DNA from 2 places in the Paenibacillus sp. FSL P2-0089 genome. Region 2 is predicted to be linked to the other one. Evidence: predicted binding sites of a transcription regulator. Region 2 holds the regulator's gene; the other holds the start of a gene.
What was found. The regulator LexA, encoded in region 2, represses DNA repair genes until DNA is damaged. The targets are predictions, from matches to a motif close to CGAACATATGTTCG.
Positions count from the first base shown of each region.

Region 1: NST69_RS32605 (putative DNA modification/repair radical SAM protein) is a predicted target of LexA. The motif match lies at 4,801-4,814, and genes of this name have one in related genera.

Region 1 covers NZ_CP152006.1:7,608,428-7,616,581, reverse strand. Annotated here, with positions in the region: gene NST69_RS32620 (glycoside hydrolase family 18 protein) at 1-1,220, opposite strand, end outside; gene NST69_RS32615 (glycoside hydrolase family 3 C-terminal domain-containing protein) at 1,377-4,163, opposite strand; gene NST69_RS32610 (hypothetical protein) at 4,474-4,665, opposite strand; gene NST69_RS32605 (putative DNA modification/repair radical SAM protein) at 4,859-6,169, shown strand; gene NST69_RS32600 (TIGR03915 family putative DNA repair protein) at 6,169-7,038, shown strand; gene NST69_RS32595 (phosphoketolase family protein) at 7,104-8,154, opposite strand, start outside.
Region 2 covers NZ_CP152006.1:3,999,273-4,007,426, reverse strand. Annotated here, with positions in the region: gene NST69_RS16595 (hypothetical protein) at 31-201, shown strand; gene NST69_RS16590 (hypothetical protein) at 829-1,482, shown strand; gene NST69_RS16585 (hypothetical protein) at 1,564-2,397, shown strand; gene NST69_RS16580 (hypothetical protein) at 2,787-2,912, opposite strand; gene NST69_RS16575 (hypothetical protein) at 3,107-3,379, shown strand; gene NST69_RS16570 (hypothetical protein) at 3,395-3,754, shown strand; gene NST69_RS16565 (hypothetical protein) at 3,846-4,067, shown strand; gene NST69_RS16560 (hypothetical protein) at 4,182-4,400, shown strand; gene NST69_RS16555 (L,D-transpeptidase) at 4,480-4,818, opposite strand; gene lexA (transcriptional repressor LexA) at 5,007-5,633, opposite strand; gene NST69_RS16545 (LysM peptidoglycan-binding domain-containing protein) at 5,831-6,247, shown strand; gene NST69_RS16540 (DUF896 domain-containing protein) at 6,357-6,566, shown strand; gene NST69_RS16535 (hypothetical protein) at 6,614-7,141, shown strand; gene NST69_RS16530 (HAD-IA family hydrolase) at 7,177-7,962, shown strand.

The DNA.
Region 1 (8,154 bases), 3.6 Mb from region 2:
TTCCAGTAGCTGATGCCCCGCAGCCTGAGCTCCTTGATCAAATCGAACTTGGCCTGAATCGAGCGGGCATCCTCAAACCATACCTTATGCTGCCGCCCCTCGTCATCGGTGTAATTGAAATGCGGCGCCTGGGCTCTATAGTCATATTGAATGGCTGCATTCCTGTTCCTTGCCAGATCAATAGCCGCCTGCGGACTGAGCGCTTTGGCATATTGTCCGCCCGCTACGTAAGGTAACGTCCAATCATAACCGTACAGATTCTGGCCCATCATGATTTTACCGGCAGGCATCTCGCTTGCTGCATAGGTCAGCACCTGACGGACAGGCCCGATGGGCGAGACAGGCATCGCCGGCCCCCCGCTATAGCCCCATTCATACGTCATAATAATGACGAAGTCAGCCACCTCTCCGTGGACCTTATAGTCATGCGCCGTATACCAGGCCCCAACCTGTGACGCGCTGGTCTTGGGGGCAAGGGCGGTGGACAGCAGGAAGCCCTCCTTATGAATGACCTCTGCCGCTTTCCGCAGAAAAGTATTGTACGCTTCACGGTCCTCCGGCCGGAGAAACTCCAGATCAAAGTGGATATCCCGGAAGTTCAGCCGCTTCGCTTCCGCAATGATGTTCTCAAGCAGCCGGTCCTGAACCTCCTGATCATTCAGAATAATGCGCCCGAGCTCCGAGCTGAACTGGGCATCCTCCAGATTAGTCACGACCATCATCAGCGTCACCTGTTGCTCTGCGGCAATGGAGGCGAGGCCGTCCAGGGGCGGCGGGACCAGCGTTCCGTCCCGCTTGATCCGGAAGCTGAACGGTGCGAGATACGTCAGCTCAGGAGCAGCCTCACGCGCAGCATTCTGCAGCGGCTGGGAGACACTCTCCCCCCGGGGCTCCACATACGCGTTCACTTCCGCCTGCCGCCTCGGTCCAGGGGGAAGGTACAGACGGAGCCCAACCTGCAGCGGCTGATTCAGTGTCAGCCCGTTCACCTCCGCCAGCTCGCTTGCCTTCAGGCCGAACCGCTTGGCGATGCTGTAGAAGCTGTCGCCCGGCTGCACCCAATAATACTGCCCGGCAATCGGGATTACCAGCGCCTGCCCGGCCACCAGGCTTCCCGGCGCAGAGAGCTGATTCGCCTCAGTTATCGTATCAGTGCTTACTCCGTAGGCCTGCGCAATGCCATACAGCGTCTGGCCCGGCTGCACTACATGTATTTGCATACGTTCCTGCCATCCCTTCATAGTAGCCGTTTTATCTCTATTTTATTCGGCGGCCCTGCGGGTATGCGGAATCAGGCGGATCATGTAAATTCAATATTTGCAAAAAAAGACACCCCGGAGGGTGCCTTGCTGCTCATGCTATAAATGATCCTGATGCTATACCTGTTTGAATTCAATCCATTCAACCTGCAGGCCGGGCTTGACGAAGTCCAGCTTCAGCTCATACCGTCCGGCTTCCAGCTCAACCTTGACCAGCTTCTGCCGGATCCACCGGCCTTCCGTTCCGTTCGTCTGAATGGTGGTTACCGCTTGTCCATTCAGGGTCAGGTTGCAGGCGCTCTGCGCAAGCTCAGGCTCAGGAGACATGATGCTGACAATAATGCGGTACTGGCCCGCCTCGTCAGCCTGAATATAGGTCGGCCCGGACACAGCAGGGGTTACCTGAGCGTTCTCGCTCAGCACCTGCACCTGCTCAGCCCCGATAGCCGGATCAGCCTTGAACGTATCGACCGCTTCAATAATCTCGTGCTTTCTGGAGAATACCGGCGCCTTCATGATGAACTCACAGATATTGATCGCGCAGCGTTGAAGCTCCCCGCGGGTAAGCGTGCCGTTCTCCAGAGATGCAATTGTATTGTCATCGTAAGCATTAACCTCTGCCCCATAATTACTAACGACCATGTACAGATCGTTCTGGGCGCGGACCATCCAGTTCATATTCTTACGGTCTGCCGGTCCTCCGTTCACCACATCGTTCATGATCGCCCACCAGTCGGTCATGACGATCCCCTGGAAGCCCCATTCGCCGCGGAGCAGCGTGGTGTTGAGGTCATAGTTGGAAGCCGCCCAATGCCCGTTCACCGGGTTGTAGGAGGTCATGATCGAATTGGCTCCGCCCTGCTTGACTGCGATTTCGAAGCCCTTCAGGTAGATCTCACGAAGCGCGCGTTCCGATACGACAGCATCGACCTTACTGCGGTGCTTCTCCTGGTTGTTGCAGGCAAAATGCTTCAGCGTCGCATTAGAGCCGCCCTTCATAATTCCGCGTGTGCATGCGGCAGCGAAGATCCCCGAAATCAGCGGATCTTCGGAGAAATATTCGAAGTTACGCCCGTTCAGCGGGCTGCGCCGGATATTCAGCCCCGGTCCCAGCAGCGCATCCACCTGGTTGCGCAATAATTCCTGGCCTTCCATGACATACAGTTCTTCCACCAGCTCCGCATTCCATGTAGCGGCGAGCAGGGTTCCGATCGATACCTGTGTAGCCTTCGCTCCACTGTCCATACGGATGCCGGAAGGGCCGTCCGCTGTAGCTGCAACCGGAATGCCGTAGCTGAACAGACTGTCGCTCACGCCCCCGAACGCCGAAGCCGTACCCGGAGTGACCAGCGGGCTGCTCATTCCTTCGCCCCGGACAATCGCCGCCAAATCTTGGTCGCTTAGCTGGGCAATGAAGGTGCTCATGCTGACTTTTCCGTCATGGACATCTCTCAGGGTATATCCCTGATTGCCAGTCTGCGGAAGCTGCTGCGGCATATTGCGTTCAATCCGCTCCGCCAGATCCACCTTGCGCGTTGGCACCTCGGAGGAGACAAGCTCATACGAACCGTCTGCCTTGCGGGCACCCGGCTTCATCCGCATGAAGCTCTCGGTAGGCGCCATAGCCTCTTGCAGCTGTTCCACGACCTTAAGCTCATCCAACACATAGCCTTCTTGTCCATCCAGAAGCACTGCTGATACCGCTTTGACGCTGGTTCCTGCATAGAAGCGGTAGGTTCCGGCTTCCAGCACATAAGCGGAAGCGTGCCCGGTCACTCCGGCGTCATCATAGGAAGCCATGGAATGGAGCGGGAAGCTTACAGTAAGGCGCTGAGACTCGCCAGGCTCCAGCAGCTTAGTCTTAGCGAAGGCTGCCAGCGCTTTGGCCGGTTGACCCAGCTGTCCTTGCGGCGCTTCAACATACACCTGCACTACTTCTTTACCGGCATATACTGCTCCCGTATTCGTTACGGTGACGCCGATTTCAATCTGCGGCTCGCCCGCCTGGTTCACCAGCTTCGCTTCCTCCGGCTCCAGCTTGAAGGTCGTGTAAGAGATCCCGTAGCCGAATTCATACTGAACCTTATCGGGACAGAAGGTCTCGAAATAACGGTAGCCCACATAGATATCTTCCTCGTACAGGTTCTTGAACTCATTGCCGTAGTTGCGGGTCGACGGGTAATCCTCAATGGAATAAGCGATGGTGTCCGTCAGCTTGCCGCTTGGCGTAACCTCGCCGGCCAGAACATCGGCGATCGCGTGGCCGCCCTCCATGCCGCCATGCCAGGAATAGATCACTGCAGAGATAGGGTTCACATAAGCGGCGTCATTTACCCAGCTCATATCAATAATGTTGGATACGTTGAGCACCACAATCGTCTGTTCAAAATGAGCCGTAACCGAGACAAGCATCGCCTTCTCATCTTCCGTCAGCCGGTAGCTGCCTGCGGTATCGGCATTATCCTGATCCTCGCCCGCCGTACGTCCAATGACCACAACCGCTTTGGCTGACTGGCTTCTTGCCTGTTTCACCAGCTCGTCCGTAAGCGGCATTTCCTTCTGGTTCCACGGCTCCGCAGCCCATACCTTGCCGCCGTCATCGAACGGATTAAGCCCGATCCAAGCCTCGTAGGCTGCAGCCAGCTCTTCATTCACGCTAATGTTCTTCTTGCTGCGCAGTCCATCCAGCAGATTCGTCGTATATGCAACGTGAACGCTACCGCCCGATCCTGTACCGCTGCGGTAATAGCTCACCTGTATTCTGCCAAAAACAGCGACGCTCTCACCGTTACCCAGCGGAAGCACCTGTCCCTCATTCTTAAGCAGTACCGCACCCTCTGCGGCTACCGTCCGGCTAAATTCTGCAAAACCCTCTAACGGCACTCCAATGTTCTGTGTACTCAATTGGTTTCCTCCTGTATGTTCATTTCCCATGCTGTGGGTTGATTCTATAGATAACGCCCTCCCTGCAGGGAATATACGTTGCCTTGAATCTGTATGGTCCATCATATAGCATATCCTTCTAAGAATATAAGCTCCAGCCAGATTATTCAAGCACCGCTTGCCGGATCACCGGGATGCACATCTGTCTGCATAAATTTTTTTAGCTAAAAAGACACCTCTAATAAAAAAGACACCTGTGCGGGCGTCTCTCAAGCCTGTTCCTATGCAATCCGCTCCGCCTGAAGAGATACGGCCGGATCTTCTATCGATTTTATCTGCGGCGGCGGCCCTTCATCATGCGGTTGTACATAATAAGAGCGGCAACGATCATGCCCAGCATGGCTACACTGCCTGCCGATTCCTGCGACATGCCGAACATAAGGCAAATACTTGTCACTAACTGTCTTGTCAGCAGCGCAACCGCAATCAGCATGATGGGCCGCCATATGTTATATCCTCTCACTTCAGCAACACTCCTAACCCGGATTTCAATAACCGTATGATTCCTCATTCCATGAACCATCAGTTTCTATTATAGCACAAGACGGAATGCGCATACATTTTACACGCGGCCAAGAAGGGGGGTATACCTTTGACAAGAACGTATGTTCGATATATAATGCTCACATATGAGGGGGATTGAGACCGTGGATGTAATGGAGAAACTAGAGATTCTGACCGCTTCCGCCAAATACGATGTAGCGTGCACTTCAAGTGGTTCCGACCGCAAGGGCCAGGCCGGGGCGCTCGGCAACACCTCCGCGATGGGCATCTGCCACAGCTTCGCGGCGGACGGGCGCTGTATTTCGCTGCTGAAGGTGCTAATGACCAACGGCTGTGTATATGATTGTGCGTACTGCATCAACCGCAAGTCCAACCCCATTCGCCGGGCAGCCTTCACCCCTGAAGAGATCGCAGATATCACCATGCAATTCTACCGCCGTAATTATATAGAGGGACTATTTCTTAGCTCAGGCATTATGCGCAATCCGGACTACACCACCGAGCAGCTGATCTCAGCGCTTGAGCTGCTGCGCAATGTCTATCATTTCAACGGTTATATTCATGTAAAAGCCATCCCCGGAGCAGACGATGCCCTGCTGTCCAGACTGGGGCTGCTTGCCGACCGCATGAGCGTCAACATTGAACTGCCCTCGCAGGAGAGTCTCGGACGGCTCGCTCCCGATAAAAGCAAGGTGTCCATCCTGAAGCCGATGGGGCTGATCACGAACCGGATTAAGGAGAACCGCTCCGATATCGTCCGGTATAATCACGCCCCCCGCTTCGCTCCGGCTGGACAGAGCACCCAGATGATCGTGGGAGCCACGCCAGATACCGATTACCAGATCCTTAATCTGACGGAGGGCTTATACCACAAGTACGCACTCAAACGTGTCTTCTTCTCGGCCTACACCCCGGTGGTGGAGGATTCCCTCCTGCCCGCTCTAGACACCAAGCCGCCTCTGCTGCGGGAACACCGGCTCTATCAAGCCGATTGGCTCCTGCGCTTCTACGGCTTCAAGGCGAATGAATTATTGGATGAGGCCGTGCCGAACTTCAACCCGCTGCTGGACCCCAAATGCAGCTGGGCCGTTAACCACCGGGAGCAATTCCCCGTTGAGATCAACCGCGCCCCGTACGAAATGCTGCTGCGTGTACCCGGCATCGGCGTTAGAAGCGCACAGCGGATCGTGAAGGCCAGACGGGCCGGATCGCTCGATTTCCATGCGCTGAAGAAGCTGGGAGTGGTCCTCAAGCGTGCCCAGTTCTTCATCACCTGTAAGGATAAGCCGCTGGAGGGGCTGAAGGTAAGCGAGCATACGCTGCTTCGCTCACTCATGTCCGGGGAGCAGCTCGCTCTCCAGCAGCCGCAGGTGGAGCAGCTCACGCTGTTCGACGACTTTAACCTCTCCACCTTGCCCGCCGCCGGGGACTGGAACAGCTTCAACAAGGGGGCGAAGGCCTGATGTTCAAGCCGTCCGCACTGGCGTACACCTATGACGGAAGCTTCGAGGGTCTGCTGTGCTGTGTATTTGAGAGCTATGCCTGGAAGGAGATACCGCTGGCGATTCATGCTGAAGGCGGGGAAATAGGCCTGCTGCTGGAAGCGAAATGGATTGAGACCGACAAAGACAAGGCCGCACGGGTACTGAAGTCCCTGCCGCTGCGGATCAGCCGCGAAGCCGAGGAGCTGGTGCGTCTGGGCTTCTGGAGCTGCGCTCCCGAGAAGGAAATGCTGCTGCTGAACTTCCTGTATCTCGGCTTCCGGCATGGCCGCAAGGTGATGAATATGCTGGCGGATGACACCGTTAACACGCTGATGAAGGCTGTCCAGCAGCTCCGGCATGAAGCGCATCTGTATACGGGCTTCGTTCGCTTCTCCGTATACGGCCCGGTCATGGCCGCAGTGATTGAGCCTCAGGGTTATGTGCTGCCTGTAATCCAGGAGCATTTCTGTGACCGGTTCCAGGGGGAGAGCTTCATGATCTACGATCAGACCCATGGGGCTGCGCTGATTCATGAGCCCGGGCGTGAGGCCATCGTGCCTTTAAACGGTTGGACCCCGCCCGAGCCGGATGAGACGGAGGAAGCGTACCGCCGCTTATGGACCGGCTTCTATCATGCCATCGGCATCAAGGAGCGCCGCAATGACCGGCTGCGTTCCTCGAAGATGCCGAAGCGCTACTGGAAGCACATGGTGGAGATGAACGGCAGTAATGGTGTGCCTGTACTCACCGCAGCGCAGCGGAAGAAGGCATTGCAGCCGGAGGTCCCGGAGACCATAATCCAGCTCCAATCATTGGACAAAAAGAGCGCTCCGCAGCCATCAACATGACTACCGGAGCGCTCCTTAATTGAAGCCTACTATATTATTAATGAAATAACACGATCATCTAGAGCTTAGTTCAAAGCCTTCCATACCCAGCTCTCAACCTCTGGAAGGTCGATGCCTTCTTCACGGATGTACGCGTGATGCTTCTGCACCATGGCGTCCATCTCGTCAGCGATGGCCTGGTATTTGTTTGCTTCCGGCAGGCTCAGCACAGCTTCCTTCGTAAGATCGAAGCGGTCCATCTGGTTCAGTACACGCATATCGAACGGTGTAGTGATATCGCCATTCTCGCGGTAGCCGTGCACATGCAGGTTGTGGTTGTGGCGGTCGAAGAACAGGTCTTTGATCAGGCCTTCATAGCCGTGGAAGGCGAAGATGACCGGTTTATCCTTTGTGAAAAATTGATCAAACTCTTCGTCAGACAAGCCGCGCGGATCGAGCTTCTGGCTTCTCAGCTTCAGCAGATCGACTACGTTAATGTAACGGATTTTCAACTCAGGCAGCTTCTCATGCAGGATCGAGATGGCAGCCAAGGCTTCCATAGTTGGTTCGGTACCCGAAGAAGCGATAACGAGATCCGGCTCTCCGCCTTTGTCGGTGCTGGCCCAGTCAATGATCTTGAGGCCTTTGTCCACCAGCTCCTGAGCTTCGTCAGCCGAGAACCACTGCGGACGCGGATGCTTGGAGGATACGATCAGGTTGATCTTCTGGCGGTCATTCAGGATCTTGTCGAACACAGCCAGCAAGCTGTTCGCATCGGACGGCAGATACTCACGGATGAATTCAGGCTTCTTGTCAGCCAGATGGCCGAGCAGACCCGGATCTTGGTGAGTATAACCGTTATGGTCCTGCTGGAACACTGTCGATGTGGCGATCACGTTGAGAGAAGGAATATCTTCTCTCCAGGTCTGATCTGTAGCCTTACGCAGCCACTTGAAGTGCTGGGTGATCATCGAATCGACCACGCGCAGGAACGCTTCATAGCTGGCGAAGAATCCGTGGCGGCCGGTCAGTACATACCCTTCCAGAATTCCTTCTGCCTGATGCTCAGACAATTGGGAGTCAATGACACGGCCATAGGGAGCGAGGAATTCATCCTGCGGTTCCTGAATGGCATCC
Region 2 (8,154 bases):
TTAATTATGATAAAAGTGGGAGGCACTGTAATGAATAAGACAGAAAGTATTACAAAAAGAATGAGAGCTTTCAAACAAAGGATACCAGTATACCGCAAGAGCCCAAAAACTTTCTTCAAAGAGATCCTTAACTTCATCCCAGATCAATGGCAAAGTGAAGTTTCAAGTGATATTGCAAATCATTGGTTCGTGACAGTTTGATCAGGCCAAGGAGTGGGAAAGACTACTCTTGAAGCAGTCATAGCCTTATGGTTCCTTTGTTGCTTCCCCTATCCTCGCGTAGTTTGTACGGCGCCTACAAGGCGGCAGCTAAATGATGTCTTATGGGCATAAATCAGTAAGTGGCAATCCAAAAGTCCAATATTAAAACGTATCCTTAAATGACTAAAACCAAGGTATACATGAAGAACCATGAGGAACGTTGGTTTGCTACAGTAATGACAGCGACCAAGCCGGAGAACATGCAGGGATTTCACGAGGATTACATGCTATTCATTGTTGGTGAAGCATCAGGGGTAAAAGATAGGATCATGGCTGCATCTTCGGTACGCTGTCCGACGAATATAATAAATTATTTATGTGCGGGAACCCAACTAAAATGAGTGGGTTCTTTTTTAATTCTCATAATAGAGACCGGACAATCTACAAAACGCATCAGGTATCATGCCTGAATAGACCGCGCACCCCAGCAAAGAAAACATTGAAATGCTCAACGCAAGTATGGCGAGGGCAGTGACGTATATCGTGTTCGGGTGCAGGTTCAGTTCCCACGCGGTGAGGCTGGCACATTCATAACTCTTGAAGCGGCGGAGCAATGCAGCCAAATAGGTGCAGATTAAAGCAACCGGAACAACATTGCTTATCGGAGTAGACGTTGCACGTTACGGTGATGATGAAAAAGCGATGTATGCTGGTATCGGTAAGAAGACAGTTGGACGGCATAGCCACTTCAAAGAAAGCACAATGGTTACGGTGGGAAATGCGATTCGATTGGCAAAAGATATGCTTCAGCAGCACCCGGAAATTGAATATGTTAAATTCAATGTCGATGATACCGGAGTCGGCAGCGTTACGGATCGTCTTATTGAAGTGATCAAAGAAGAAGTTTATGGCTGGGAAGTGGTGCCGGTTAACAACGGTTCATCATCGCTGGATGAGTATTGCGCTAACCTAGTCACGGAGATGTGGCAGTCCATCAGGACGGACTTGGAAACTAATCTGACCAACTTCATCAATGGAGATCCTGGAGTCATGCAATTACCAGACGATGATACCTTGATCTCTCAATTGGCTACAAGGAAGTGGCGTATGACTTCAAAAGGGAAGATGATTCTGGAGAGTAAGGACGATATGAAGAAGCGCGGACTCAAGTCCCCCGACCGAGCTGACGCTTACGTGCTTACCTTTGGAGAATTTATGGTCGAAGCACCTGAACATATCATGGTTCCGTCCATTGGTGGCGTGACTATCAGGAGGCAATAAACATGTATGCTTCCTAGTATTGGAGGTGTTACAATAAAGCGAGGTTAAAAATGGAATATTTTATTTGGAGGGGGAATTTAATTGGAAGAAGCATTAAAAGAAGAAAAAAGAGAACCTATTAAATGCTTTGTAATGATGCCTATTGCAGATATTCCGGAGTATGGTGCAGGACATTTTGATAGAGTATATAAACATCTCATTATTCCAGCATGTGTAAAAGCGGGTTTCAAGGCTTCGCGAGCTGATGATACAAAATCATCAAACCTAATCATCCTTGATATACTGCAACAAATTTATAATGCTGATATGGTTATCTGTGATTTAAGTGCTAAAAATCCAAACGTGATGTATGAATTGGGTATTCGACAAGCCTTCGAACTTCCTACTGTCTTAATAAAGGATGATATCACTTCAAGAATATTCGATATTTCAAGTCTTAGAGATGTGGAATATGATCATACATTGAGAATAGACACGGTTGGGGTATCGATTGATGCTCTTAGCGATGCGCTTACTTCAACTTATAATGCTTTTGTCAACGGAGAAAAGAAACACATAAATTCAATTGTATCATTGCTTGGAATATCTCCCGCAAAAGTACACCAAACTGAAATTAGTCAGGATACATCACTGATACTAGATTCAATTAAACAATTGTATTCTAGGATAAATGCAATTGAAAACGATAAAGATAACAGAATAACATACTATATAAACAATGATAACAATGATAACAAGACAACTTTTTTTGAGAAAGGTGATAGTGTTAAAACTCGGGATGGGCGTTCTGGCACAATATTTGATTTTCATGAAGGACAAGCGGTAGTTAGAATTGATGATACCGATAACACTATTGATATTGTCCCATTAAATGAGTTGAAGAAACCAGTCTATAGAAAATCCATTAAAATATAAATTCATAAATCCGTAGTAACCCCGAATAAAACCAATGATATTATTAATCCATAGAAGTATGAACTAATACCGAAGGTCAGGAAGCTTTTCCTGGCTTCTTTTTTTATGCCATGAATAAACAAAAAGTCGCCATAAATAGAGAGGTGACAGTCCCCACCCTGAGCGCGAGGAGATTATTTTATATTGTGCTGAAGACATACCAAAAGAACAGGCCTCCTAAAGCTAGCCCAGCAGTCATACCAAGTAGCACTCCAATAATGACTTTTTCAGATCTGTTGTATTTCTTCAAATGATCACCCGATGCTTCCTATATATTCTTCCTTTAGGGGGAATATTTGATTGTAAGTAAACTCTCCACGATAACATCACTTAAATAGTGAAGTCTTAGATTAGTCTTCAATGGGAACCGAGGACCGGAAGGCATACCATAGCAGTCCATAAGCTATTCCGAAGTAAAGGAGTATACCCAGTATGGATATGGACAGAAGAATGATGATAACTTTATTTCCATTCATACATTTACCTCCTAAATAAAAAACTCTCCCAATATTAAAGTGTGGGGGAGAGATTGAAGATGAGGACTAAGCAAAGCCCTTACATCATAATATAAAGGAATTATAATTCCAGATCAATCCACTTCATTTTACATACTATTCCATCTCCTATATACTTAACCAGAAGAGAATCCTAGTGGCAGACATGGGAGCGGATGATGAAGAATACATATAAGATTATACTTTCGCTGATGCTCATCCTGGCGTTGATAGGTCCGGTGGCTGGGGCGGAAGGAGCGGCTGTGCCAGCGGAGACCCAAGCTAGGATCATGGAGCAATATGGGCTGGATGCGCCGGCTCTGCCGTTGTGGGATTGGAGCAGCGTTGATATCGGGGGCAGTGGTATTGGCAGTGGGATGCTGTTCGTGTACCGGATGATATTGAATCCGCTGGGGGTCATGTTGCTAGAGATACTATATATTCTGTAGTAGAGGGGGAAAAGAATGAATTCGCGTTATGATACGCCAAGCCCTGCACGCAGAGTCCGCAGGAGATCGGGCGGTAAGTCGTTTCTGGTCCTTATCCTTGTTCTGATTGTGATGGCGGTTACGAATCCGGGAAAGGAAGCATTCAGTGAATATTCTGTAAAGAATCTGGAAAATACGCTCGGTCAGGAAATAGGCGACGGAATTACCAAGCAGGTGGCCCAGCCTGTAATTGAGTCTTTGACCGTGAGGGATAACTACATTTTGTTTTCTGTATTCAGTGTACCGGACCTTAAGAATACCAATTTTTTTACCCGGGATGGCGGGGCCACGAAGAAGTATATCGGATTGTTCAAAATCCTGTTTATTAAGCTGTAAATATGGTTTACATATTGTTCCATGACCCGGTATAATTGAATAGATTCGAGACGGAATCTTTAATATGGTTGTGGAACAAGGAGGAACGAAGTTGAATACGGCTTATAAAGTACTGTCCAGTGATGCTGATCTATTCGCTGCCGCACTGGCACAGGTACAGGTCTACGTCGTTCAGCTGGTTGATGGCAAACCGCATGTGATTGCTGATTATGCCGGACCTGTACAGAAATGGACACCGGAGTACATTGTGCTGGCCGGAATGACTTATAGACGCGATGAATTTGAATTCCGGGTACGATTGAACAAAAAGTAAGCAGATTCGCTGCCCACTACCTGCAGCTCTAACTAACATTACTGCCGAATCACACAATCTTTGGAGCCATTCTTGGCATCTCTTATACTATCCAAGTGTAAAAGAGGTGTACAGATGAGCCAAAGAGAACGTAACCGGATTCGCAGAGCCATTAATGTCCTGCTGACACAGCGGGCAATTCTGCTGGAGAGACTGGAAGAAATCAATGAGAATCTGCGCAGAGTGCCTAGAGGTTCGCGGGCCAGAAGAGAACTGCTGGCAGCCAGAGAATCGATCCGCGAGGCCATCCGTTTGAATACGGTGGCTATCCGTCTGTTGAGAAGTGTGCTGTAGTCTGTATCCGCTCTAATTCATATGAGTCACAGGAACCCTTGGGACGCAATCTGGCGTCTCAAGGGTTTTTGCGACTTTCCTATTCCCGGATGGTGACACGTGTACCTATGGGAACGAGGGCGGCTAGAGCCAGAACATCTGCGTTATACATACGAATACAGCCGTGTGAGACCATGTGGCCGATGGAGGATGGGTCATTGGTTCCGTGGATGCCGTAATGCGGTTTGGACAGTCCCATCCAGAAGGCACCGAACGGACCGCCCGGATTGGGCTGTTTGTTAATGATGGTGTATTCGCCTACAGGCGAGACGGTTAACATTTTGCCGATGCCGACAGGGAAGCCTCTGGTGACAACGTCATTATCCAGCAGGTACAGCATGCGCTGTGACAGATCGACGATAATTCGGTAATTGGGCATACAGATCAGCACTCCTTTGTAACAGGATATGTGCGGAGCTGAGCAGCGGTTCACAGAAAAAGTGGCCAAAAAGCCGAATGAGAACAAATGTTTGCATTCGGCTTTTTGGCCACTACACGAAGTAAAATGAACATAAAACAGGCTGCTTCGCATGGTGCGGAGCAGCCTGTTCTTAAGCGGGGAGTAGATTAGTGGATATCGCGGAATAATCCGATGACCCGGCCCAAAATCGTAACGCGGTTGAGGCGGAGAGGCTCGTACGCCGGATTCTCCGGCTGCAGCCTGATATGATCCCGTTCCTTGTAGAAGGTCTTGACAGTTGCTTCATCTTCTTCGGTCATCGCTACAACAATATCGCCGTTGTCGGCAGTCTGCTGCTGGCGCACGATGACATAATCCCCGTTCATAATTCCGGCATCCACCATACTGTCACCAAGAACAGATAGCATAAATACCTTGTTATCGCCTACATAATGAGCAGGCAATGGGAAGTAATCCTCAATATTCTCTGTAGCTGTAATAGGAACACCAGCTGTAACCTTACCCACGACCGGGATGCGGGTAACGGTCTGGACAAATTGATGCACATTCTCTGAATCTTCCTGGCCGAGTAATTCAATGGCACGCGGTTTCGTTGGGTCACGCCGGATCAGGCCCTTCTTCTCAAGCCGGTCCAAGTGACCATGCACGGTAGAGCTGGAGGCCAGGCCGACAGCCTCGCCAATCTCGCGGACGGACGGAGGATAACCCTTGCTGCGGACTTCATTACGTATAAATTCCAGGATCGCCAGCTGACGACTAGAAATCTTTGACATCGGTATCAACCCCATATACTATGTTTGGGAAAATTATAACATAGAACTTCCGTTCGTACAAACATAAGTTCTAAAATGAGGAAAATAAGAGAATGAAAATAAAGAGAACAAATGTTCCGAAAAAACTATTGATCGAAACACATGTTCGTGTTATATTATTTTCGAAAGCAAGAACATGTGTTTGGAGGATGATGATCATGTTAAAGTATAGTACATACAACAGCATCTACAATAATGAGGATATCAAGGTGTCCGCTCCCGGTAATCCAACTGCTTATAGTTATGTAACCAAGATCAAGGACGGGATTCTTCATAGTCTCGCTGCGCTCTCATCACTATTCCGTCAGGTCAGCCTGATGAAGCTGGTCCTGGTGCTGATGCTTGTTATTTCGGGATTCACTGTGGTGGGGAATGTTTTTGCCGGTTCGGTCTCTTCACTGAAGCCGGATAAACGGATCGTAGTCGAACGCGGAGATACCTTATGGAGTATTGCGTTAAGCAACAAGCCTGAGGACATGAAGACTGCCGTATATATAGAAGGAATAATGAAGACGAATCATTTGGAGAACAGCGGCATTAAGGCCGGAGATATTCTGACTTTACCTTTATACTGAAGGAATATGTCAGACTAATGATCGACTGTGAGAGCTTTCAGGGGGTAGACCTTGACAAGCTCTTTTTCTCATGGCAAAGTTAAAATGAATTTAGAGGGAGGGAAACGTATTGAATATTGACGAATTGGTCGCACGCATCAATGAATTGGCACGCAAAGCTAAGAACGGCGGCCTGAATGACGAGGAACTGGCTGAACGTGCCAAGCTCCGCGAGATGTACCTGGGGAATATCCGCACTAACTTTCGGGCCCAGCTTGATACCATCGAAATTGTGGACAATCCGGAGCATGAAGAAGGCAATAACGGACTTAAGCATTAGCCTGTTGCCTTTTCATAGATAATACAGGATGACTAGGGGGAACTTACATGGCCCGTTCTTGGGAAAGAATGGTTCAACGCAACACAAAGCAAATTAACCAGCAAAGAAAGAAGCAGGGGAAGGACTCCATTTACACTTCCAGCACTAAGACTGCCGCGAAAAGCATCGATATTTTCAAAGGCCGCAATATTGTATTCCCCGTTGTACTGATGCTGCTCGGTATCATGTTCTGGGTGGTCGGCTCAATTGACGAAGCCAAAGGAAGCGGGATTCTAGCTAACTGGCTGGGTGTAGTGCTGTACTTCCTGCTCGCTGCGCTGCTGTTCTTCCGCCGTCCGTTCCTTAAGGTTGAGCGTGCGCGTATCTCTACTATTAAATACAACCGCGAACGCTTCCTGGCTGCGGCGGATATTGAGAAGATCACTTTATCGCGCAGTGTAGTTACCATTAAGTATAAGGGTAAGCGCAAGCAGTGGATTTTCTCCAAGCTGATTAACCGTTATGACACTGCTGCGATGGGGGAACGCCTGGAGCAGTTCGCCAAGAACAACAACATTGAGGTCGTGCACGAATAGGAAGACAGACCAGCATATAGGGAGTGGGAGAACAAATGCCGATTACCGCCGTACTATTTGACCTTGACGATACTCTGCTGTGGGATGACCGCAGTGTGGAAGAAGCCTTCCGCTATGCTTGTGAGGCTGCTGGAGATTCCGTTGATCCCGGAGAGCTGGAAGCTGCTGTACGCAGGGAAGCCCGTACACTGTACGAATCCTATGAGACGTATCCGTTCACGAAGCTGATCGGTATTAACCCGTATGAAGCGCTGTGGGCGAACTTCACTGCCGGTGAGCAGACTGAGTTCCGTCAACTGGAACAGCTTGCCCCTGTCTACCGTAAGGAATCCTGGCGCCGTGGCCTGGCCTCACTCGGGGTAGAGGATGAAGCGCTGGCTGCACAGCTGGCTGACAAGTTCGCCGCAGAGCGCCGCAGCCGTCCTTATATCTATGAGGAGACGCTTCAGGTGCTGGACGAGCTGCGCGGTAAGGTGAAGCTGCTGCTGCTGACGAACGGCTGCCCGGCCCTTCAGCAGGAGAAGCTGGATGGTGTGCCGGAGCTTACCCCGTATTTTGACCACATTGTGATTTCGGGAAGCTTCGGCAAAGGCAAGCCGGACAAGGGAATCTTCGAGCATGCGCTCGGACTGCTGGATATTGCACCGGAACAAGGTATAATGGTGGGCGATAAGCTTACGACAGATATTCTTGGGGGCTTGTCTGCCGGACTGACCACGGTCTGGATCAACCGCAATAGCAAAGCCTCGGACCCGGAGATTACGCCGGATTACCAGATCAGCCATCTTTCAGAGCTTCTGCCGCTGGTAGACTCCTTATAATTGAATTCTATGAGGCCAGTATCCTATTTTAGGATATTGGCTTTTTTTTATAAAGATATGACTATTCTCATGTTCACGAGTGAATCATGCAGCTTCTTTAAGGCAAATTGAATAAAATGTGTATAATAAGAAGAGTAGCGATCTGACTTTCATTGTAATATAGAATGGATATGTTCGTGGATGAAGAAGAAT